Regions from separate parts of the Mesorhizobium sp. BH1-1-5 genome, predicted to be linked through region 4. Evidence: riboswitches for the same ligand, from Rfam matches in the RefSeq annotation. Region 4 holds a riboswitch; each other region holds the start of a gene.
What was found. A riboswitch is a leader RNA that binds a small molecule or an ion and turns the genes downstream of it on or off. The one in region 4 is predicted to bind cobalamin.

Region 1 (5,751 bases), on a different contig from region 4:
TGCGGCTGCCGGCATCATCGGTTTCCTCGGCAACGAGGCGGTGGCCGTGTTCCGCATTCGTGTCGGCCGTCAGATCAACAGCGCCGCCTTGATCGCCGATGGCTATCACGCCCGCACCGACGGGCTCACCAGCCTCGCCGTCGTCGCCGGCGCGCTCGGCGTCTGGCTTGGCTATCCGCTGGCGGACCCGATCATCGGCCTCATCATCACCGTCGCCATCTTCGGCATCGTTTGGCAATCGGCGCGCTCGGTGCTGACGCGCATGCTGGACGGCGTCGAGCCCGGCCTCGTTGGCGAGATTCGCCACGCCGCCGACCGCGTCGCGGGGATCGAAAGAGTGGTCGACGCCAAGGCCCGCTGGCTCGGCCACAAGCTGCATGTCGATGTGGAGATCGCGGTCAATGACGGGCTGCTGCTTGCCGCAGCCAACAACATCGCTGCGTCGCTGAAGACCGAGCTCTTCGCGCATATTCCCGCGCTTGACGTCGCAACGGTGCGCTTTGCCGAGCCGGAAGCCGAGGGCGGTTACCACCATGCGCCCGACCCCTTCTTGGTCTCGGGCCAGCTCGCCAGCGGGCTGCTCGAGATCGTCGACACGCCGCAGGGCGAGCGCATGCGGCTGCGCCTGTCGCGTCACGCCGAAGGCCTGCGGGCGAACGTCGCCATCGAAAGGGCCGGCGGCGCGGTTGAAAGCCTGTCGCTGTCTCCGGTCGGCGGCGATCACCACTATCTGCAAAGCCTGGTCGCTCCGGCCGAGCCGCATGAGTTCAGCGCCAGGCTGCAACTGGCAGCGGGTGCCGACAGCGAGGATCTGCCCTTCGCCATGGCGGAACCGGAAGGCCATCACCATGAGCACGCGCATGGGTGAGACAGGCATTCTTGGAGTCGGCCCGCGATACACCTAACGTCCGGGGCTAGACTCTCCCAAGGCTGATCAGCGCCGTGCCTAGGATCGCCAGCAATGCGCCGGCCCAGGCTGCGGTTGTCGGCCTGTGCCCGCTGCGCAGCCACACCATCGGCAGGATGAGGACCGGCGTCATCGAGGACAGCGTCGAGATGATGCCGACATTGCCGGTGCGCAGCGCCGCCATCAGGCAGGACATGCCGAGCGAAGTGCGGACGAAGGCGGAAAGCACGGCAAGCCCGACCGTGCCGAACTGGACAGCCTCCCGTTTCCCCCTGCCGAACGGCGTCGCGCCAAGCGCGACGAACAGGATCACGGCGAGGCCCGAGCGCAGCGCCATCGCACTGAACGGCTCGACGCCGGCGGCCATGGCCGGCCGCGCCAGAAGCGTGCCGATCGCCTGGCCGAGCGCAGTTATTACGCCGAGGACGACGCCTGGTCCAAGGCGCCCGGTAAGCGGCGGGCCGGGCGCGGTGCTGACCGGCACGGTGGACGGGGTGACGACCGGCATCGCCGGCGCCAGGTCGCCGCGCTTGAGGAAGCGTCGCGGCATGCCGATCGCCAGCACGATGCCCGCAAGCACCAGTGCGACGCCCAGCGCCTGCCAGCGGCTGATGGTTTCGCCGAGCACGAGATAGCCGAGCGCGAGCGCGAAAGGCGAGGTGAGCGAGAACAGCAGCGCCGTGATGCGCGGGCCGACCGAATAGATGGTGGCGAAATAGGTCGTGCTGGCGATGCTGATGCCGGCGAAGCTCGATCCGGCAAGCAGCCAGAACTCCCTCGGTCCGATCGTGTGCCAGCCGCCGATCGCCAGCGACACCGAGCCGGTCATCACGAAGGTCGCGAGCATCTGCCAGCGGGCGAGCTGCAGCAAGGGAACGCGACCCTTGAGCTCGCTCAGGAACATGGAGCTCAGCGCGCTGCATATAGCGGCGGTGACGGCAAAGGCTTCGGGGGCGAACATGGCTGCTGGCGGCTGCGAATCCGGAGGCCGGACGATGCCGATGCTTACGCCAGCGCGCCGCAATGCGCTAGCCGGACTGGCGACGGCACGCCCCAGGCGTGGGCGCGGACACAGGGATGCCAAGGTTGGTCGAGGACGACTGCAGGCATTGCCCGGACATGGAAGCGAGGGTGCTGCTGCCCGTCGCTTCCAGGGCGTCATTCCAGTACGGGGGCGCTACAGGCGCTCTATTGCATGGCTGCTGCATGGCTGCGGGATTCATCCACAGGAACTCCCAAACATTGCCGTCCGGATCTTCGATGTGGCGGTTGAACATGAAACCGAGATCCTGCACCGGGTTTGGATCGGCACGGCCGTCTGCCGCAACGCCTTTCTCGATCACCGCATTGACCGCGTCCTTGCTGTCGACGGTCAGCGCGATCAGCATCTGGCTCTCGCGCTTGGCGTCGCCGATCGGCCGGGCTGTGAACTGGCTGTAGTGTTGATGCGTCAGCAACATGATCCCGATCGTTTGGGAGAACATGATCGAGCTGGCCTGATCATTCGAAAACTGCGGATTGAGCTTGCCGCCGATCGCGAGATAGAACTTGGTCGCTGCCTGCAGATCGCGCACCGGCAGATTGAGGAAGAGCATCTGGGTCAGCCGGCCTGAGCCAGTCAGACCGCGCGTGCGCGTCTCGCACCGAAGATCGACCACGCGGCCGTCATCAGAGCCGCGATCATGGCCAGCACGACCGCCAGGCTCGGCAGATGGAAGACCATCTCCCGCCATCTGGGCTCGACGACCGCGCCGGTGCTGAAGGCCTCGCCGCTGTACTGGCACAGGATCCAGGAGGCGCCGCTGCGCACCATGTCGGCATCGATGGCGGAGATCAGCGCCTTTGCCTCGTGCGCGGCCGACGGCATCGTCGCCATATAGGTCAGCAGCGCCTTGGCGGTGGCGAGATAGGCATGGCTGCATTCGTTGAACGGGCTTTCCTCGTCGCCGAGGCTGCCCGGCATCAGGCCCCATAGGCAGTATGTGAATTGCAGGTTGCCGTGATTGTAGAGCCGCCGGAAGGTCGGGTCGGTCACGGTCTGTGCTTGCGCAAGTGCGAGAATGTCGCCGCGGTAGCGCGCGATCACCGCCATCTGGCCGTGTGTGAGGCTGGGGATCTGGATGCCGGGGGGAGGCGGGGTCGAGGAGCCACTATGCGCTTGCGCCGATGCCGTGGCCAGAAGTGCCAACAGCAGCGCAGCCGAGCAATTCCAGGAAAAGTGTGCCGCGGTTTTCCGTCCGGAGTTGCGAGAAAACAAAAGACCAAAGTGGTTCAGCGGTCGTATCGACCGTTGAGCCAATTTGGCCGCCAGGGCGAGGAACCGTGGCGGCCGGTACATCGGATTTCAGGCGTAGCGCCGGGCAGGGCCGCGCTGGTCGCGCACCGCCACCACGCGCTCGGCAACCGCGCCGAAGCCGAGCCCGACGACGGTCCAGAGCACGAGCTGGATGCCGAGCGAGGCGACACGGAACTGCCAAAGCACCGTCGCCGAGAAGTTTTCAGGCACTTCGTTGATGTCGGGAAGCGCTGCCTTCACCAGCGCGAAGACGACGAGGAAGGCGAGGCCCGCGACGATCGAGGCGTTCCAGGCGCCGAGCTGCTTCCACAGCCGTTGGGCCAACCCCACCGCCGCCACCATGGCCGCGATCGAGACCACGATCATGATGAAGAACAGCTCGGTGCGGTAGCCGATGGTCTCGGCATTGCCGACCGCGGGCGGGTTGGCCGGATATTTGAGGCTGGGCACCACGATCACGGCCAGGAAGCCGAGCACCGCGATCAGCGCCGACGTGCCACGCGGCCCAAGCGAGCCCAGACGGCCATAGGCATAGGCAAAGACCAGCGAGAACAGTCCGCCGAGCGCGGCGCCGTAGACCAGCACGCCGGTTGCGAGACCGATGCCGGCCTGCGTGGAGCGGCTGACCATCTCGGGCTCCGGTGCCTCGCCGGCGGCCTGGGCCTGTGATTCCTCGAAGGCGATTGCCTTGTCGACCTGCGGCTCGCCATAGACGCGGGCAAAGGCGAACGCCAGAATCCCCGCAACCAGCCCGACAAGCATGCCGCGCAGCAAAAGTTTTCCAACCATGTCACTTATCCCTCTGAGCAATTCCAGGAAAAGTGCGTAGCGGTTTTCCGTCCGGAATTGCGTTCAACCAACCAAACAATTCCAGGAAAAGTGCGTAGCGGTTTTCCGTCCGGAATTGCGTTCAACCAACCAAGCAATTCCAGGAAAACTGCGTGCCGGTTTTCCGTCCGGAATCGCGTTAGACCAGAATCGAAAGCGAGTTCGGCGATGCCGAGCCGCTTTAGTGGCAGGGGAAGCCGAGCAGGTGGCGGCCGTCATGCACGAATTCGTGCACCGCCGTGCCGCGGATCAGCGACGTCGCGCCTTCTTCAGCCCCGACGAAATAGATGGCCAGCATCAAAAGCAGCCCGCCGAAGATAGCCCAGGGCAGAAGCTCGCGAACCGGAATCGCAACCGGACCGTAGCTGGGGGCGAAGGTGGTGTCGGACATATGGACCTCCCGTGGGATACTGCGTCCCGTTGATCGAACAATGCTGCGGAATAAGGCCTGACTTTCGGCTGATGCCGATCACAGTGGCGCGACCGTGCCGGATTCGCACCGGCTTCCAATCCCGTATAGCGCTAAAACACTTGTCAGCACTTCGTTCGCCTGTCAACGACATCTAATGGCCAACACGGCTTCGCGCGGCCGAAATTTCACTGGACCACGGAGTTTTGGGATGCTCGCCCGCCTGACGATGATCGCAAGCGGCGCGACGCAGGCCACGCGCAAGGGGCGCTTTCCGCGTGACGAGGCGCTGGAGCCGCGAGCCCTCGATCGCGCCGTCGCGGTGGCCGCTTCGCTGCGCCGCGCCGACCGCGTCTGGACAAGCCCGGCGCTGGCCGCGCGGCAGACGGCCGAGGCGCTCGGCCTTGATGCGACGGTCGAGCCGCTGCTTGGCGAGCAGGATTTCGGGCGCTGGGCCGGCCGAAGCTTCGAAGAGGTGCAGGCAGAGGACCCGGAAGGCATGGCGGCCTGGTTCGCCGACGCGGACGCGGCGCCCCATGGCGGCGAATCGCTTGCCGCCGTCGTCCGGCGCGTCGCCGCGCTGATGGAACACCTGGCCTCCGAGGGCGGCCACACCATGGCGCTCACGCATGCCGTGCCGATCCGCGCCGCCATGGTGCATGTGCTGGGTGCACCGCTCTCCTCGGTCTGGAAGGTCGACATCGAGCCGCTGTCGCACACCGAGTTCCGCAGTGACGGCCGCCGCTGGGTGCTGCATGCGAGCGGGTTCGCCCCCGGCGCGAAATAGCGCCGGAGAACCACTCTCCTGCGGAGGAGCCGCAGCGGGGCCAGGACGAGCTTCGCCGTTTCAGTGATCGCTAACGGAACGGAAACGCCTCGCCGCTATGGTGCTGCCCCGTGGCGAGAAGAGCCTCGCCCGAGGAGCCCGCCGGATATGGCCGATTATCCCGAGACCGAGCGCCGTCTTCATGTGCGCGAATTCGTGCTCAAGGAAGCCACGATCGTCGTCAATGGCGTCAGGATCGGCTGCTCGGTCAGGAATCAGCATGAGCAGGGTGCCGAATTGCGTATCGCCGCCGATGTGAACATCCCGGACCGCTTCCTGCTCGAGGTTCCGGCCGACGACATGGCCTATCGCGCCCTGGTACGATGGCGGCGCAACGACCGCGTCGGCGTGGCGCTCTACAGCAACGCGCCGAAGGACTGACGCGCGGCCGTCTCACCAATTCGTCATTTGATCCTGCCCTGGGTGACGTGCAACCGGGCACGCATGGAACGCAACCGGCGCGAGCGCGTTCATTGCTGCCGATC
Region 2 (5,751 bases), on a different contig from region 4:
CGCAAATCGCCCAAGGTCGCGAAGCTCAGGCTGCTTTATGTCGAACCATCGGCGCGCGGCCTCGGCATCGGCGCGCGGCTGGTCGACGAGTGCATCACCTTCGCTCGCGCCAAGGGCTATCGGACGCTGACGCTTTGGACCAACGACATATTGGGCGCGGCCCGCCGCATCTACCAGGAAGCGGGCTTCAGGCTGGTCGACGAGGAACGCCATCATTCCTTCGGCAAGGACTTGGTCGGCCAGACCTGGAACCTGGAGCTTTAGTTCGCGGGTCGCCCAGCAGCGTTTGCCCGAACCAGTCTGCAATGCTATCACGAAATGGTCGAAAAGGACCTGGAGCGGCACCCGGTAAGTCCGCTCCCTTCCGCCTTATGGAAGCTCCGTTCCCGCCCGATAACGCTCGCCGAGGCCGGCGATGAGGAAGGGGCGGCTGGTCTCGAAGCGCGGCGGCTCGAGTGCGGTGAGAAGCGAACTGTCCATCAGAATGGGCTCCACGAGGTCGAGGTTTTGGGTCGAGCCTTGCGCGCGCACCAACTCCGGCGTGGTGCCGAATTGCTCGCGAAAAGCCCGCGTGAACGCCTCATGCGAGCCGTAGCCGGCATCGAGCGCGACGCAAAGAATGTCGGGCGCGCCGCCGGCCAGCTTGCGCGCCGCTTCGCTCAGGCGGCGCGCCCGCATATAGCCCATGACCGATCGTCCCGTGGCCGCGCCGAAGGCGCGCGTCACATGGAAGCGCGACACGCCACTGCTTGCCGCTATTTCGTCGAGGCTGATGGCGTCGGGCAGGTGGCTTTCGACAAACCACAGCGCTTTCTCGGTCGGGTTCATGGTTCCTCGCATTTGGCAGGCCGACCCTAGCCGCCGCGCCGCGCGCCAGTTTGATCGAAATTGCGTTTCAAGCGAAGTCGAACGACGTTGACAGGCCAAGTAGCGTAGGCTAGTTGGTAATGTTATTACATATCAAAAAGGGTCAGAAACTTGCGGCAACGACACGACGATCCCGCCACGTCTCTCGCGCAAGGAGCGGACAGAGGCCCGTTGCGACTCGGACGGCGACAACCTACGATGGCTGCGTCATGGTCCCCGAGCCGCAAGGCGAGGGGTGAAAAGGGAACACGGTGAGATCCGCTTTGGGTCGAACCCGTGGCTGCCCCCGCAACTGTGAGCGGCGAGCTCCATCCGAAATGCCACTGGCCGGCAAGGCTGGGAAGGCGGATGGCGCAGCGACCCGCGAGCCAGGAGACCTGCCATCGACACGAGTTGACCGGACGGGGTGTGCCGGGAGGAGACGCGGGCACCGTCCTGTCGGCCGGCTCGCCCAGCATCCTTCCGTCGCCATTTTGGAAAGTGACGGAAATGTTGGAAGCCTCAAGCCATCGTATCATCGTCTGTTCGCTGTGCCGCGACACCCTGACCGGGCTGAGGTCCGGCGGGGATTTATGCGCCGACCTTCGCTCCAGGCTCTCCTTGCGGCAGACACCTTCCTTTGCCATCGAGACCATCGACTGCATGGCCGGCTGCGCGCGGCCGCTGACCGTGGCCTTCAAGGCGCAAGGCAAAGCCACCTATCTCTTCGGTTCCATCGACAGGGGCACCGATGCCGGCCCGCTGGTCGAATTCGCCAGGCTCTATGCCTCGCTGCCCGACGGCTGGTGCAATTCCGGCCAGCGTCCGGCAAGGCTCGCCGGCAAGATACTGGCGCGCATCCCCACCGCGGGTAAGGCAACGGAGCAAGTCCGGTGAGCGCGCCCCTGCTCGAAGCCCGCGATCTGCGCGCCACGGCAAACGGCCGGACCCTGGTCGAGGATCTCAGCCTGTCGCTGGCGGCGGGTGAGCGCCTTGCCATCATCGGCCCGAACGGCGCCGGCAAGACGACGCTGCTGCGCATGTTGTGCGGGGCGTTGTCGCCGAGCCGCGGCGAGGTTCGCTTGGCCGGGCGCCGGCTGGACAGGATCACCGCCGCCGAGCGGGCGCTCAGCATCGCCGTCGTCGGCCAGACCGACCAGCCCGATCCACGGCTGGCGCTCATCGACTATGTCGAGCTTGGCCGCGTCCCGCACGCCGGCCTGAGGCGCCGGCACGACGACCGCGACATCGTCGTCGAGGCGCTGCGCCGAACCGGGCTCTTGCCATTGCTTGCGCGCGCCATCGGCTCGCTCTCCGGCGGCGAGCGCCAGCGCGCGCAGCTCGCCCGTGCCATCGCGCAAGAGCCGAAGATCCTGTTCCTCGACGAGCCGACCAATCACCTTGACCCGCGCGCCCGCGCAGAACTGCTCGAGCTGGTGGCCGAATTCAACATGACCGTGGTCGCCGTGCTGCACGACCTCGCGCTTGTGGCGCCCTTCGCCACTCGCGTCGCGGTGATGAGCAACGCCCGGCTGCATGCGCTGGCGCCGCCGCGCGAGGCGTTGGCGCAGCCGCTTATCCGCGAGGTGTTCGGCATCGATGTGCTGCGCCTGCGGCACCCGACCGAGGACCGCGAGCTCACCGTTTTCGAGCTGCCCACGCGCGCGTCGTCGCCATCCTGAACCTGCCCACCCCAAAACAAGGAGCATCATTCCGTGAAACGCCTCGCTTTGTCGCTGGCCCTGTCGCTCGTCGCCCCGGCCGCCTTCGCTTTCCCAGTCACCGTCGACAGCTGCGGCAAGCCGCTCACCTTCGACGCGCCGCCGAAACGCGCTGTAATCCAGGACCTCAACATGGCCGAGATGGCCTTCGCGCTGAAGCTGCAGCCGTCGATCGTCGGGCTGACCGGCATCACCGGCTGGTACAAGGTCGGCCCGGAGTTCAAGGCCGAGCAGGGCGCCATCCCGGAGCTGGCGCCGAAATATCCGACGCTTGAAAACCTCGTCGCCGTGCAGCCGGATTTCTTCTTCGCCGGCTGGTACTACGGCATGAAGCCGGGCGGCGAGGTCACCCCCGACACGCTTGCCCCACATGGCATCAAGACGCTGGTGCTGACCGAGAGCTGCGTCCATCTCGACAAGAACCGTCCCGCCGCCTCGATGGACCTGCTCTACGGCGACGTCGAGAAGCTGGGCAAGATCTTCGGCAAGGAGGCGGAGGCCGAAAAGCTGGTCGACGGCTGGAAGGCCGAGCTCGCCGGCATCACCGCGAAAGTGGGCAGCGCCAAGGGCACGCGCGTGTTCCTCTACGATTCCGGCGAGGACAAGCCCTTCACCGCCGGCAAGTTCGCCATTCCCAACGCCATGATCGCTGCCGCGGGCGGCGAGAACATCATGGCCGACATGGAGACGAGCTGGGGCAACACCGACTGGGAAACGGTCGCCTCGCGCAATCCGCAGTTCCTGATCCTGCTCGATTACCAGGATGGCGGCGGCTACAGGAAGCTGCTCGATTTCCTTAAAGTCCACCCGGCGATGAAAGAGACGGACGCCGTCAGGAACGAGCGCTTCGTTGCGCTGCGCTACGCCGAGCTGACGCCCGGACCCGCCAATATCGAGGCGATCGGCAAGATCGCCAGGGCCATGCATCCGGAAGCGTTTTGAGACCACACCGCAAGCCCTTCGTCCTGGCGATGGCGCTGGGCGCGATCCTGCTGGTCGCGCTCGCGCTGCTTTCGATCGCCTATGGCTCGACGCTGATACCCTTGCGCGAGGTCGTCGGCGCGCTGGCGCATGCGGCGGGGCTCGACAGCCAGAGCCCATCCGGCCCGGTCGGCAGCATCGTCGTGGACTTGAGGCTGCCGCGCACGCTGCTGGCGATCGCCGTCGGCGCTGGTCTCGGCGTTGTCGGCGCGCTGTTGCAGACCGTCACCAGGAACGACCTCGCCGACCCGTTCCTGTTCGGCCTGTCCTCGGGCGCGGCCGCGGGCGCCGTTTCGGTCATCACCGTGTTTGGCGACAGTTTCGGCATCTGGACGCTCCCGCTCGCCGCCTTCACAGGCGGCATGCTGGCAGCGGCGATCGTGCTCCTGCTCGTTCCGCGGGTGAGGGGGCAGGGACCGGAGCGGCTGATCCTTGCCGGCCTCGCGGTCTCCTTCCTGTTCACCGCGCTGACCAACTATCTCGTCTTCGCCGGCGACCAGCGCGCCGCGCATTCGGTACTGTTCTGGACCATGGGCGGGCTCGGTCTTGCGCGATGGGACAATATCGGCCTGGCGGCGCTGGGTGCCGGCATCATCCTTGCCTACGGCCTGTGGAACCACCGCCGTTTCGATGCCTTCCTCGCCGGCGAAAGCGCCGCGGAGAGCCTCGGCGTGCCGGTGGCAAGGATGCGTCGAACGACATTCCTCGTCGCTGCCCTGGCGACCGCCATTCTCGTCGCCGTGGCCGGCGTCATCGGCTTCGTCGGCCTGATGATCCCGCATCTCGGCCGGCCGCTGGCCGGTCCGCTGCACCGGCCCCTGATAGTGACCTGCGCGCTGTTCGGCGCGATCCTGCTTCTGGCCAGCGATCTGCTTGCCCGCACGCTTTTGCCGCCGCAGGAACTGCCGATCGGTATCATCACCAGCTCGCTCGGCGCCTTCTTCGTCGTCACCATGTTGATGCGACGTCGGCCATGACCTCCCGGTCTTCGGGCACAGTTGCGCAGGCGCCACTGGTCGTTCAGTTCCGTCGGCCCAACATCTCCCTGCGGATCCATCGGCCGATCTCGCGCGGAACGTTGCGCAGCGGCGTGCCTGGACGCGAGCGTTTGCCTGGCGCCGCTGCGATTGAGATCGGCAGCGAGAAGGCGGCGTTGAGCGACTGCCGGCGGCCAAGCCGTTCCCAATGGATCAGCCCGCGCATGATGCGATCCCATGCAAGCACGGTGGCCACGGCGGTCGAAAGCTCACCGTCCTGCGAGGGCTCGTGTCGCCTGGCGAATTCGGCATGAGCCTCGGCCAGGTAGATGCCGAAGTCGAATTTTTCGGGATCGGGGTCGTAGTCGTCGGTGAGCGCGTAGCGCACCTGCTTGGCGATGAACGAGGCGATGTCGGGATAGTTCTCGTGGTGGATGTGCACGCAATGCGGCGGCTCCAGCTGGCGAAGCCGTTGGCGGCCGGTCAACACCTTGGGCAGGCGATGATGCCCGGGCTGCCACGCCACGGTTCCTCTGCGAAACAAGCGCACCTGGTGGTCGGGATAAAAGCCGGACCCCCGCATGACATGGCCGGCGATGGAATTGAAGCGCGGAATGGCGAAGGCGTCGGCATTCGCCCCGTGCTCGCGGATCAGCTGCTGAAGCGCCTCATGCGCGTCTGCCGCGAGGTATTCGTCGGAATCGAGCACCAGGATCCATTCATGACTGGCCTCGGCCAGGTACTGATTGCGGATCGGATCGACGGCATCGACGACCGCCGTGAACATCACCCGGCAGCCGGCGGCGTTGGCGATCTCGACAGTCTTGTCTCGGCTTTGCATGTCGACGACGATACGCTCGGCCGCCCATCGCGTGCCATCCAGGAGCCGCGGCAAGGTGGCTTCCGAATCCCGCGTATGGACGATCAGCGATATTGCGTGTTCCCGCGTCACCCGTTCTCGTCTCCATCGATTGCGTAGCGGCCCCGCCAGCGCTCCAAGAATAGGCGTCGCGATGCCTGATGGCGATCGGGCCGCCGGTCGGAAAAGGATTCCAGATGCAGGGAATCCCAGCCTTGCGCGCAGGCTATGCGGACGCCCAGCTGCCGTGCCCGCAGGCATAGGTCGGCATCTTCATAGCCGAAGGGAAACACCTCGTCGAAGCCGCCAAGCGCCGTGAAGACGGCATGGTCGATCACCATGGCGGCGCCCGTGACCGCCTGGGGAA
Region 3 (5,751 bases), on a different contig from region 4:
AGCGCCGTCGGCGCCGACGAAACCGGCGCGGTCGATCGGGAAGCGCACCGGCAGTTTCTGGATCGCTACGTCGTGCACGACCTGGTCGTAAGCGCGTTGCAGGAACGTCGAGTAGATGGCGGCGAAGGGCTTGTAGCCTTCGGTGGCCAGCCCCGCTGCGAAGGTCACCGCATGCTGCTCGGCAATGCCGACATCGAAGGTCCGCTGCGGAAACACCTCGCCGAACAGATCGAGGCCGGTGCCGCTCGGCATGGCGGCGGTGATGGCGACGATGCGGTCGTCCTCGCGCGCTTCCTGGATCAGACTCTCGGCGAAGACCTTGGTGTAGGCGGGCGCATTGGCCGGCGCCTTGGCCTGCGCGCCGGTGATGACGTCGAATTTGTTGACGCCGTGATATTTGTCGGCCGCGGCCTCCGCTGGCGCATAGCCCTTGCCCTTCTGGGTCACGACATGGATCAGCACCGGGCCTTTGCCGTTGTCGCGCACGTTCCTCAACACCGGGATCAGATGTTCGAGATTGTGCCCGTCGATCGGGCCGATGTGATAGAAACCGAGTTCCTCGAACAGCGTGCCGCCGGTGACGTAGCCGCGCGCATGCTCGACGGCGCGGGCGATGGCGCGGTCGGCGCGCTTGCCGAGATAGGATGTCAGCTTCTTGCCGAAATCGCGCAGGCCCAGATAGGCCTTGCCGGAGGCGAGCCTGGCCAGATAGGCGCTCATCGCGCCGGTCGGCGGCGCGATCGACATGTCGTTGTCGTTGAGGATGACGATCAGCCGGGCATCGAGCGCGCCGGCATTGTTCAGCGCCTCGAAGGCCATGCCGGCCGACATCGATCCGTCGCCGATCACGGAAATCACATTGTTGCGGCCGCCCGACAGGTCGCGCCCCATGGCCATGCCGAGGCCGGCCGAGATCGAGGTCGAGGAGTGTGCCGCGCCAAACGGGTCGTATTCGCTCTCGGCGCGCCGGGTAAAACCGGAGAGGCCGCCTTCCTGGCGCAGCGTGCGGATGCGATCGCGGCGACCGGTCAGGATCTTGTGCGGATAGGCCTGGTGGCCGACGTCCCAGATCAGCCGGTCGTCCGGAGTGTTGAAGACATAGTGCAGGGCAACCGTGAGCTCGACGACGCCGAGGCCGGCGCCGAGGTGGCCGCCCGTCTGCGACACGGCGTCGATGAGCTCGGCACGCAGCTCGGCCGCGAGCTGCGGCAGCGCGCTCTCATCAAGCGTCCGCAGATCCGCCGGAATGCGGACCTTATCGAGCAGCGGCGTGTCTGGCTTCACTCGGGCGCGTCCTACCTCAATTGATCGAACACGGCGCTACCAGCAAATTGCGCCATAATCATGCGCCGGAATAGGCCGCCGGTGGGCGAATGTAAATGTGTGTCCGTGACGCGAGGTTGAGCGATCCCTAGCCCTCCGGCAGCGGGATAAACTCCTCCTCATCGCCAGGAACGATATCGAAGCGGCCTGTCTTCCATTCCTGCTTGGCCTGCTCGATGCGTTCCTTCGAGGACGAGACGAAATTCCACCAGATATAGCGCTTGGAACCCAGCGAAGCGCCGCCGAACAGCATGAAATGCGCGCCGCGCTCGGAGGAAACGACGATCTCCTCGCCTGGCTTGAACACCAGCAGCCGCTCGGCCGGAAAGACATCGCCGGCGATCGAGACTTCGCCTTCCAGCGTGTAGATGGCGCGCTCCTCGGCATCGGCCGGAATTTTCACGCTGGCGCCGGCGACCAGGCGCAGATCGGCATAAAGCGTGTCCGAAGCGGTCGCCACGGGCGAGCGCAGGCCTGAGAATTCGCCGATGACGACGCGGCCGCCGACGCCCTCGGCATCGATCTCGGGCAGACGGGCCATCGAGGTGTTGGCGAAAACCGGAGCAATCTCCTCCTTGCCGTCCGGCAGCGCCAGCCAGGTCTGGAGGCCGGAGACCGACATCGGCGCGCCGCGCAGTTCTTCCGGCGTGCGCTCGGAATGGACGATGCCGCGCCCGGCGGTCATCAGGTTCACGTCGCCGGGCGCGATCACCATTTCGGTGCCGAGCGAGTCGCGATGCCTGATCTTGCCGTCGAACAGGTAAGTGACGGTGGACAGGCCGATATGCGGATGCGGGCGCACGTCGAGCGCATGGCCGGCGCGCAGGATGGCCGGGCCCATGCGGTCGAAGAAGATGAACGGGCCGACCAGACGGCGTTTTGCCGTCGGCAAGGCGCGACGCACCTCGAAACCGCCGATATCCTTGGCGTTCGGAATGACCATCAGTTCGATCTGATCGCAGGCGAAGGCATCGCCGGGTTCAGGATCGTTTCCCGGAAAGAAGCTCATGTCGGTTCCTCAGGCGAAGCGAAGCGCCGACCTGGCCTTCGCCTTGGCCGCCTCTTCCTCGCGATTGCGGGGTTCCTGGCTGGTCTCGAGCGAGTCGATCAACTCGCGCGCGATCGCTGCGATCGCCTCGACAGCATGGTGGAAAGCATGCTCGTTGCGCCTCGAAGGTTTCGTCGAGCCGCTCAGCTTGCGCACGAATTGAAGCGCTGCGTCATGCACTTCGTCATTGGTCGCCGGCGGCTCGAAATTAGCCAGGGTCTTGATGTTGCGGCACATGGCTTGAACTCCTTACCTGCTTGCTCTGCCCGGTCTGAGATCATGCACCGAGGTGTGTTGAGATTCAGGTCAGGCCGAGCCGAAAATGGTGGCTTCCGAGAACCGGAGCGGAGCGTACTTGAAGTACGTGAGCACCGGAAGCGCAGGAGGCCGCCATTTGCAGGCCGGCCTCACCTGAATATCAATACACCTCAGTCGGCGTCGAGCGGCTCCGTTCCTACCGGCTTGCCGTCGCGCGACAGCCTGATCTTCTCGACCTTGTCCTCGGCGGCCTTCAGCAGCCGGTCGCAATGCGCCTTCAACGCCTCGCCGCGCTCATAGATCCTGATCGACTGGTCGAGCGGGACGTCGCCGCGCTCCAGATCATCGACGATCTTCTCCAGCGCGTCGAGCGCCTGTTCGAAGCTCATCGCCTTGACGTCCTCATTGCCTTCCACTGCCATACCCTATCCCTTCATCAGCCGCCCGACATGGGCGGCGACTGAAAATGCCAGTCCCTGCAGATCGTAGCCGCCTTCCAGCAGGCTGACGAGCCTGTTGGAGCTGTGGCGGCTGGCGCGTTCCATCAACTGGCCGGTCGCCCAGTCGAAATCGTCCTCGGTCAGGTTGATCTCGGCGAGCGGGTCGCGATGGTGCGCGTCGAAGCCGGCGGAAATGATGATCAGGTCCGGCGCGAATGCGTCGATGGACGGCAGCACGCGCGACAGGAAGGCGTCGCGGAACAGATCGCTGCCGGTCTGCGGCGCGAGCGGCGCGTTGACGATGTTGCCGGCACCGGTCTCGCTCTTCGCCCCGGTACCCGGGTAAAGCGGCATCTGGTGCGTCGAGCAGTAAAGCACTGACGGATCGTCCCAGAAAATGTCCTGCGTGCCGTTGCCGTGATGGACGTCCCAGTCGACGATGGCGACGCGCTCGGCCTGGTGCTTCTTCTGCGCGTAGCGAGCGGCGATCGCCGCCGTGTTGAACAGGCAAAAGCCCATCGCCGTGGTCTTTTCGGCATGGTGACCAGGCGGACGGGCGGCGACAAAGACGTTGGCGGCACGGCCCTCGAAGACGTCGTCCACCGCAGCGTTGGCGCCGCCGATCGCCGTCACCACCGCCTGCCAGCTTTTCGGGCTGGCGCTGGTGTCGGCGTCGATCGAGACGATGCCGTTTTCGGGGATCGCCGCGCGCACGCGCTCGACGAAATCCTCGGGATGCGCATAGAGGATGGTTTTCTCATCGCCTTCGGGCGCCTTGACGCGGTCGAGCGCGGAAAAAGCCTCGTCGTCGAGCACGCGCTCTATGGCGCGCAGACGGTCGGGCCGCTCCGGGTGGCCGGGCGGCGTCAGGTGTTCCAGAAAGATCGGGTGCGTGTAGAGACGGGTGGCCATGGCGCCTAATCTAGGCACCGGCGGCGCGGATGACCATGTTTGAAAGCCGAATGGCTGGGGAAAATTGCGTCAGCCCGTGTCGCTGGCGCCATTGGCGCGGCCCAGACTTCGCGATAAGGTCATCTCGCTGCCTGGTGCCCGCGACGCGGGAGAATCGGGAACACGGTTGAACTCCGTGGCGTGCCCAACGCTGTAAGGGGGACCGCGCCGGCAAAGCCACTGTCGCTGACGGGAAGGCGCCGGAGCGGGACGATCCCGAGCCAGAAGACCGGCCCGGCAGACATGGTCACCCGCTTGGTCAGGCGGGAGACTGCTTGTCGCATGGGGAAAAGCGATGAAGGCAGCAGCGATCGCCGCGAGCGGCGATGATTTTGACCAATTGGCGCGCGACGCGGTCTACCGGGCCATGTTCACCAGGCGTGACGTGCGCAGCCATTTTGTATCCGACGATCTCGATGACAGTGTGCTGGCGCGGCTCATCACCGCCGCCCATCACGCGCCGTCGGTCGGCTACATGCAGCCGTGGAATTTCATCGTCATCCGCGACGCCGCACGGCGGCAGCAGGTGCGCGACCTGTTCCTCGCCGCGCGCGAGCAGGAACTGCCGGCGATGGAGGCGGAACGGCAGGCGCTCTACCGCAAGCTGAAGCTCGAAGGCATCTGCGAAAGCGCGCTCAATCTGTGCATCACCTGCGACCGGCAGCGCTCGAAGGATTCGCCGCTGGGGCGCTGGCACAACCCCGAGATGGACCTCTACAGCACCGTCTGCGCGGTGCAGAATTTCTGGCTGGCGGCGCGGGCCGAAGGCGTCGGCGTCGGCTGGGTGAGCATTATCGAAACCGAGGCGCTGAAGCGGCTTCTGTCGATCCCCGAGCATGTCACGCCGATTGCCTATCTCTGCGTCGGCCGCGTCTCGGCCTTCGCGCCGAAGCCGGACCTGGAAGCGCATGGCTGGGGCAAGCGCCTGCCCCTGCCCGAGCTGGTGATGAGCGAGACCTTTCGCGGCGCCGGCGAGGCACCGCTCAAATCGGCGATTGCGAGGCTTGGCAGCACATCGAAGCCATGATCAAGCAGCTCGGGGCGTATCCCAGCGCGAGCCGCCGCCGAAGGAGCCCAGCGCCTTGTCGCGCAACTCCCTGAACTTCGACGAGGTCTCGGCGAGCCGCCGGTCCCATTCGGGATTAGGCGTCTGGCCTTCGATCGCTTCGAAATAGACCTGCATCAGCGAAGCGATGGCGAAGGGCTCGATGAAGGCGGCCTTGAAGGCCCAGGCAAAGACGATGGCGAGCACAAAGGCCCAGCCGGCAAGCTCGCCCGGCATGACCCAAAGGATGGCGGCCGCGGGCGCCAGCATCAACAGGAAGATGACGAAGGACACGCCCCACATGATCACCGCCAGCCAGACAGCGTTCTTGACCATATGCTTGCCGTTCTGGGCGTAGAGCACGACGCCTTGCCGCGCCGTCTCGAAGGGCGAGTTCGAATTGATGCGGATGTTGTAGCCGAGGATGATCTCGTCGACATAGGTCAGCGACAGGCGGATCACCGTGTTGATGAAGCTGACCAGGCCGCTCAGGCCCGGAATAGGCAGGAATGCGGCGATGCCGCCGATCAGGCCGGTGATGGCGCGGATGGCGCCCTTGACCAGCTGGTCGACGACGAAAAGGATGTTGGCCTCGGCGAAACGCTGGGTGACCACCTCCTTCGCATAGGCGATCTGGCCCTGGCCGTCGGGCACGTCGTGGCCGTCGATCAGATGCACCATGACGG
Region 4 (5,751 bases):
TGATCGCGCCCCGCTTAAGACTGGCGACAACCGCGATCGCATCGGGGCTTGGCCTCGTCTGCCTGGCGCTTAGCGGTCATGCGGTCATGAACGAAGGGTGGCGGGGCATCGTCCACCCGCTTAACGATGCCCTGCACGTCCTGTCGGCAGGCGCCTGGGTGGGTGCGCTTTTGCCTTTGCTGCTCATCCTGGCAAGCGCCAGCAAGGCGCCTTTCGACGCCGACGCCGCGACGGCACTGCGCCGCTTCTCGAACGCCGGCCATGTCGTCGTCACCTTGGCTATTCTGTCCGGAATTGCCAACAGCTTCTTCATTGTCGGTTGGCCGTTCGGGTTGTCGTCGCCCTATCGCATGCTGCTGTCGATGAAGGTTGTCGCCGTCCTGGCCATGATTGCGATGGCGACAGCCAACCGCTACTGGTTCGTGCCGCGTATCGGTCGTGCGCACTCGACCGCACTCCATGCGATCCGAGTTGGCACCGCCATCGAGATCGTGCTCGCGCTCGCCGCGATCCTGTTCGTTTCGATTTTCGGCATGCTGGATCCGAACTCCTGATTTAGAGCTAGTCGGCGCCGGGCCGCCCGCGCGGCTGCGAACCATGGGCGCGCAGCAGCCAGCGGGTGCCGTCGCTGCGGAAATCGGTAAAGCTGAGTGGCTCGACATCGATCTTCCGGGCCGAAGAGAGCGGCGCGCCGAGGACATGAATGATCGCGGCGCGGATGATGCCTGCGTGGGTCACCGCGATGGTGTGGCCACGCTCGGCAACCAGCCGCTCCATGAGCTTTGCCGTCCGACGGGCGACGTCGGCGGGTGACTCGCCCCCTTGGGGAGCCGCATCCGGGTCCGAGAACCAGGCGGATATGCCCTGCGGATCTTCGGCCTGCACCTCTTCAAAACCCTTGCCTCCCCATTGCCCGAATTCCTGGTCAGCGAGCAACGGCTCGACCGAGCCTTCTAGTCCGAACGCCTCGGCGGTCTGGCGCGCCCGCAGCGCCGGGCTGGTCCAGACGCGGTCGGCGCGGCGCAACCCCGGGCCGACCGCGCTCGCGCGAGTGAGTGCCTGCGACTCCAGCCGCTCATCTAAAGGGAAGCGCCCCTTGCGCGCGGCAAGCGTTGCTCCACTTGCGATCATCGTCAGGCGTACGAGCATCAAAACCGCCTCTGTGGCCTAGTCGAATTGCGCGTCACGATCTCGTGTCGCTCGTTGACGATACATTGACGGCGAACGAGGCGCTGAATAGTGTCTGCGACGATACGGGATTGGAAGTCGGTGTAAATCCGGCACGGTCGCGCCACTGTGATCGGCAACAGCCGAAAGTCAGGCCTTCTTCCGTAGCATTCGTTCGATCAACGGGACGCAGTATCCCAGGAGAGGAAAAATGTCCGACACCACCTTCGCACCCAGCTACGGCCCGGTGCCGATTCCAGTCCGCGAGCTTCTGCCGTGGGCCATCTTCGGCGGCCTGCTGCTTATGTTGGCGATCTATTTCGTCGGTGCGGAAGAAGGCGCGACATCGCTGATCCGCGGCATGTATGTGCACGAATTCGTGCATGACGGCCGCCACTTGCTCGGCTTCCCCTGCCACTAAGGGAAGATTGACATGGTCGGAAAACTCTTGCTGCGCGGCATGCTCGTCGGGCTGGTCGCGGGGATTTTGGCGTTCGCCTTTGCGCGGGTCTATGGCGAGCCGCAGGTCGACAAGGCCATCGCCTTCGAGGAACAGCAGGACCAGGCCGCCGGCGTGGCGCCGGAGCCGGGGATTGTCAGCCGCGCCACGCAGGCCGGCATCGGCCTCGCCAGCGGCGTGCTGGTCTATGGCGCCGCGCTTGGCGGGCTGTTCTCACTCGTCTTCTCGTTCGCTTATGGTAGGATGGGATCGCTCGGACCCCGCGCCACCTCCGCGCTGCTGGCGCTGCTCGGCTTCTTCGCCGTGATCGTGGTTCCTGGGCTGAAATATCCGGCGAACCCGCCCTCGGTCGGCAATCCCGAAACCATCGGCTACCGCACCGAACTGTTCTTCATCATGATCGTCGTTTCGCTGGCGACGATGGTAGCGGCTGTGGGCCTCGCGCAACGGCTGTGGGACAGACTCGGCGCCTGGGATGCGACGATCGTTGCCGGCCTTGCCTTCCTCGTCGTTTTCGCGCTGGTGAAGGCCGCTCTTCCCGACATCAACGAGGTGCCGGAACAGTTCTCGGCGGTGGTGCTTTGGCAGTTCCGCGTCGCTTCGCTGGGTATTCAGCTGGTGATGTGGACCGTCATCGGGCTTGCCTTCGGTGCTGTCGTCGAGCGAGAGCTCGCGGCGCGCAACCAGCGTGGCGGCGCCCGCCGCTACGCCTGACCCGCGATGCGCTGGCCGCCTCGGTTTTTCGCCCTGGCGGCCTTCGCGCTTGTCTTCCTGCTCGCCGCCGCGCCTGCTGATGCGCACACCACGCGCTCGACGCCGCCCCCGCCCGGCATCCAGATTCCCAGCCTCACCCATGGCCAGATGGCGGTGATCGCCCGCTATCGCAGCGATATCCTCGATCTGGCTCTGCGGCAGACAGAGACCGATCCGACCTTCCGGCGCCTCTACAATCACGGCAACCTGCAATACACATACTGCCTCTGGGGGTTGATGCCGGGAAGCCTTGCCGACGAGCAGAGTCCATTTAACGAATGCAGTCATGCGTATCTGGCGACCGCCAAGGCTCTTCTCACCTACATGGCGAAGATGCCCTCGGCCCAGAACGAAGCCAAGGCGCTGATTTCCAACATCGACGCCGACATGGTGCGTAGCGGCGCCTCCTGGGTCCTGTGCCAGTTCAGCGCCGAGGGCTTCAGCACCGGCGAGATCGTCGAGCCGCGATGGCGAGGCGTTTTCTTCCACCTGCCCAGCCTTGCCGTGCTGGTGTTGGCAGCGACGGCGCTCATCGCCGCTGGCTGGTCGATCTTCGGCTCGCACGCCTCGCGAAACAGGTCAATCGCCGCATAGCGGCTCGCCGGATCTTCAAGGCCGAGGTCGCCCGCGCCAGGCGGGCGACCGTCAAGCAGTCTGCACTCAGGCCCCCGCCGGCTGTAGACCTGCTTCCTTAAACCGCTTGGGCATCAAGAAGTCGATGATTGAGAAGGCCACGATCGCCAGGCCCGTCAACGGGAAGATGATCGAGACCGCAAGCGCGATCACGATGATCGCGACCGGCGCCCTGTAGTTCTTGGGATAGAGCGGCGCCCCGAGCCGCCTAGCGGGCCTGCGCTTCCACCACATGACGACGCCGGAAAGCGCCATGGCGATGACCGACAGGCAGAACAGCACGTTGAGCGCCGTGTTCCACCAGCCGAGATTGGCCTGATGCAGAGCAATGCCCACCGCCATCGCCTTCCCGGCCAGCCCGTAGTCGGCGAAGCGCACGTCGGCGAGAATCTTGCCCGTGTAGCGGTCGATGTGGACGGTGCGATCGCCAAAGGGATCATGCGTATCGGCATCCATGGAATCGGCCGAGATCGTATAGACCCCGCCATCGTCCTGAGGCGCGTTGATGCGGAACTGCTCGGTGAAGCCGTTGGCGCGGGCGTAGCCAGCGACGGTGTCCAGATTGACGGAGCCCATCTGCAACCCGGCGGCGCCCGCCTGCGAACCCGACTTAGGCATCGGCGTCTGCTCGAGCGTCCATGGCACTTCTTTCAGCGCACCGTGATTCATTGAGGCATGGGTCTTGTCGGAGAGCGGAACATTGTCCCACTTCGCCGCCGGGAACGTGCTCCAGGCCTGTACGAACTTGGTGCCCCAGATGCCGGTCCAGGAAAGCCCCGACAGAAAGAAGAAGAACAGAACGATAGAAACATAGAAGCCGAGCGAGACGTGCAGATCCTTCCAGAACGCCCGGCCGCCCAACCCGAGGTTCGGCAGCAGGGCGCGGCCGAGCGAGCGGCCATTGCGCGGCCACCACATGTAGAGGCCGGTCAGGATCAGCACGATGCCGAGGCCAGCGGCGATCTCGAGCAGCCGGTCGCCGACATCGCCCAATAGCAGCGTGCCGTGGATATGGTCGGCCCAGTAGAACCAGGTGTCGTCCTTGACGATGGTGTCGAGCACCTTGGCCCCGTGCGGATCGACCGCCACGACATTGTCCTTGCCATTGCCGTTGACGATGAAGACGGTCGCGCGGTCTTCCTCTTTCGGTACGACCATGAGCTTGAGCGAGCCCCCCGGGATTGCCGCGACGGCGTTCTGCGACTGCGCGACATAGGAAGCGCGCTTTCCACCGGGCGCCACGTAATGCTTGGCGCCGAGGAAGGTTTCGACCGAGTTGCCGTAGACCATGATCAGCCCGGTGCAGGCGAGCACGAGCAGGAACGGGATGACGTAGAGGCCGGCATAGAAATGCCAGCGCCAGATGGCGCGATAGAGCCGGGTGCTGACAGCAGTGTCCGGCTGCGCCGTGAGCGTTGCGGTGGACATGAGTAATCTCTCCAGTATGGCGGTCCGAATGGCCGCCTGTTGCTTTGATTGGTGAAGGACGCGGCCGCGCATGCGACGCGGCAGCGTTTGTTCAGTCAGGGGCTATGCCGGCCAGCGCTTGGCGCAGCAGGACGGTGTGAAGCGGTCCGCCCTCATGTCGCTGTTCCGATCAGCCGGCGCAGCTTCTGCAGCCGCGTCGCCATGTCCTCGCCATAGGAGATCGTGCCGGCGAACTGCCCCTGGGCATCCATCAGGAAGATGGAAGCGGTGTGGTTCATGGTGTAGTCGCCGTCCTCGGTCGGCACCTTCTCGTAGTAGATGCGATATTCCTTGCCGACGTCGGCGATCTCGGCCTCCGTGCCTGTAAGACCGGTGATGTGCTTGTCGAAGGATTGCAGGTAGCGTGCCATGAACTCCGGCGTATCCCGGGTGGGATCGACCGAGACGAACAGCACCCGAAGCTTGTCGGCGTCGGGCCCGAGGCTCTTCAGTGCCTCCGTCGTCTCCCACAAGGTGGTCGGACATACTTCGGGACAACGCGTGAAGCCGAAGAAGATCGCGAAGGGCTTGCCCTGCAAGTCCGCGTCCGAGAGCTTCTCTCCGGTCTGCGTGGTCAACGTGAACGGACCGCCGATCGGCGAGACGGCCGTTTGCACGACGCGCGGCCATATAATCATCACCATGATGCCGACCAGCACCAGCATGAGGCAAGCAAGCGCAATGATCGACCCCAGGCGCCGGCCAGGGCGAGCTTCAGCCTCCGTGGTCATCGTGCCCGCCTCCCATCGCGTCGACGGCGTATTCGACCTCGACCGTGCCGGACTTTTCGAAAGTCAGCGTGCCCTTGAAGGGCTGGCCTTGCTTGACCGGCTGTTTGAGGTCCATGAACATGATGTGGAACGAGCCGGGCTTGAGCGCGACTTCGCCGCCGGCCGGAATCTCCAGCCCGTCGGCAAGCTGCTTCATGGTCATGATGCCATTGGCGTCGACGGCCATTTCGTGGACCTGAGTCATACCGGCGACTTCGCCGGTGGCCGAGACCAGCCGGTCGGGCGAGTTGCCGTGGTTCTTCAGCGTCAGGTAGCCGGCGGCGACCATGGCGCCTTCGGGCGTGGCCCGCGACCAAGGATGGACGATCTCGATGTCGCCGGCCTTGAACTCTTGCGCCACCAGCGAGTGGGTTGTGGCGAAAAGCAGAGCCAGCGTGAAGACGGCAAGACCCAACCGCTCTTCGAAAGAACGGAACCGGCCCCGCGAATGGATGAACGAAAGCGCTCGCGTGAACGCGCGTTGACTTCCTTGCATTGGAA

Region 1: another riboswitch for cobalamin. It lies ahead of LB572_RS27380 (CbtB domain-containing protein); the one in region 4 lies ahead of LB572_RS20730 (CbtB domain-containing protein).
Region 2: another riboswitch for cobalamin. It lies ahead of LB572_RS04545 (DUF1636 family protein); the one in region 4 lies ahead of LB572_RS20730 (CbtB domain-containing protein).
Region 3: another riboswitch for cobalamin. It lies ahead of bluB (5,6-dimethylbenzimidazole synthase); the one in region 4 lies ahead of LB572_RS20730 (CbtB domain-containing protein).

The regions. Positions count from the first base shown of each region.
Region 1 is NZ_JAIUIM010000026.1:47,393-53,143, reverse strand. It holds partial or broken gene LB572_RS27405 (cation diffusion facilitator family transporter) at 1-868, shown strand, start outside; gene LB572_RS27400 (DMT family transporter) at 915-1,868, opposite strand; partial or broken gene LB572_RS27395 (VOC family protein) at 2,110-2,511, opposite strand; gene LB572_RS27390 (hypothetical protein) at 2,526-3,095, opposite strand; gene LB572_RS27385 (CbtA family protein) at 3,252-3,992, opposite strand; gene LB572_RS27380 (CbtB domain-containing protein) at 4,213-4,422, opposite strand; adenosylcobalamin (AdoCbl) riboswitch at 4,423-4,566, opposite strand; gene LB572_RS27375 (histidine phosphatase family protein) at 4,652-5,227, shown strand; gene LB572_RS27370 (PilZ domain-containing protein) at 5,375-5,647, shown strand.
Region 2 is NZ_JAIUIM010000003.1:39,122-44,872, reverse strand. It holds gene LB572_RS04555 (helix-turn-helix domain-containing GNAT family N-acetyltransferase) at 1-264, shown strand, start outside; partial or broken gene LB572_RS04550 (helix-turn-helix domain-containing protein) at 382-828, opposite strand; cobalamin riboswitch at 1,061-1,267, shown strand; gene LB572_RS04545 (DUF1636 family protein) at 1,357-1,743, shown strand; gene LB572_RS04540 (ABC transporter ATP-binding protein) at 1,740-2,528, shown strand; gene LB572_RS04535 (ABC transporter substrate-binding protein) at 2,562-3,509, shown strand; gene LB572_RS04530 (FecCD family ABC transporter permease) at 3,539-4,525, shown strand; gene LB572_RS04525 (glycosyltransferase family 2 protein) at 4,569-5,477, opposite strand; gene LB572_RS04520 (glycosyltransferase family 2 protein) at 5,474-5,751, opposite strand, start outside.
Region 3 is NZ_JAIUIM010000023.1:63,909-69,659, forward strand. It holds gene dxs (1-deoxy-D-xylulose-5-phosphate synthase) at 1-1,284, opposite strand, end outside; gene LB572_RS26085 (pirin family protein) at 1,412-2,332, opposite strand; gene LB572_RS26090 (DUF2277 domain-containing protein) at 2,342-2,608, opposite strand; gene LB572_RS26095 (exodeoxyribonuclease VII small subunit) at 2,800-3,051, opposite strand; gene LB572_RS26100 (histone deacetylase family protein) at 3,055-3,981, opposite strand; cobalamin riboswitch at 4,097-4,273, shown strand; gene bluB (5,6-dimethylbenzimidazole synthase) at 4,316-5,047, shown strand; gene LB572_RS26110 (hypothetical protein) at 5,048-5,751, opposite strand, start outside.
Region 4 is NZ_JAIUIM010000015.1:107,738-113,488, forward strand. It holds gene copD (copper homeostasis membrane protein CopD) at 1-554, shown strand, start outside; gene LB572_RS20725 (histidine phosphatase family protein) at 562-1,149, opposite strand; adenosylcobalamin (AdoCbl) riboswitch at 1,253-1,334, shown strand; gene LB572_RS20730 (CbtB domain-containing protein) at 1,379-1,588, shown strand; gene LB572_RS20735 (CbtA family protein) at 1,601-2,341, shown strand; gene LB572_RS20740 (hypothetical protein) at 2,348-2,974, shown strand; gene LB572_RS20745 (PepSY-associated TM helix domain-containing protein) at 3,041-4,441, opposite strand; gene LB572_RS20750 (SCO family protein) at 4,594-5,211, opposite strand; gene LB572_RS20755 (copper chaperone PCu(A)C) at 5,195-5,665, opposite strand.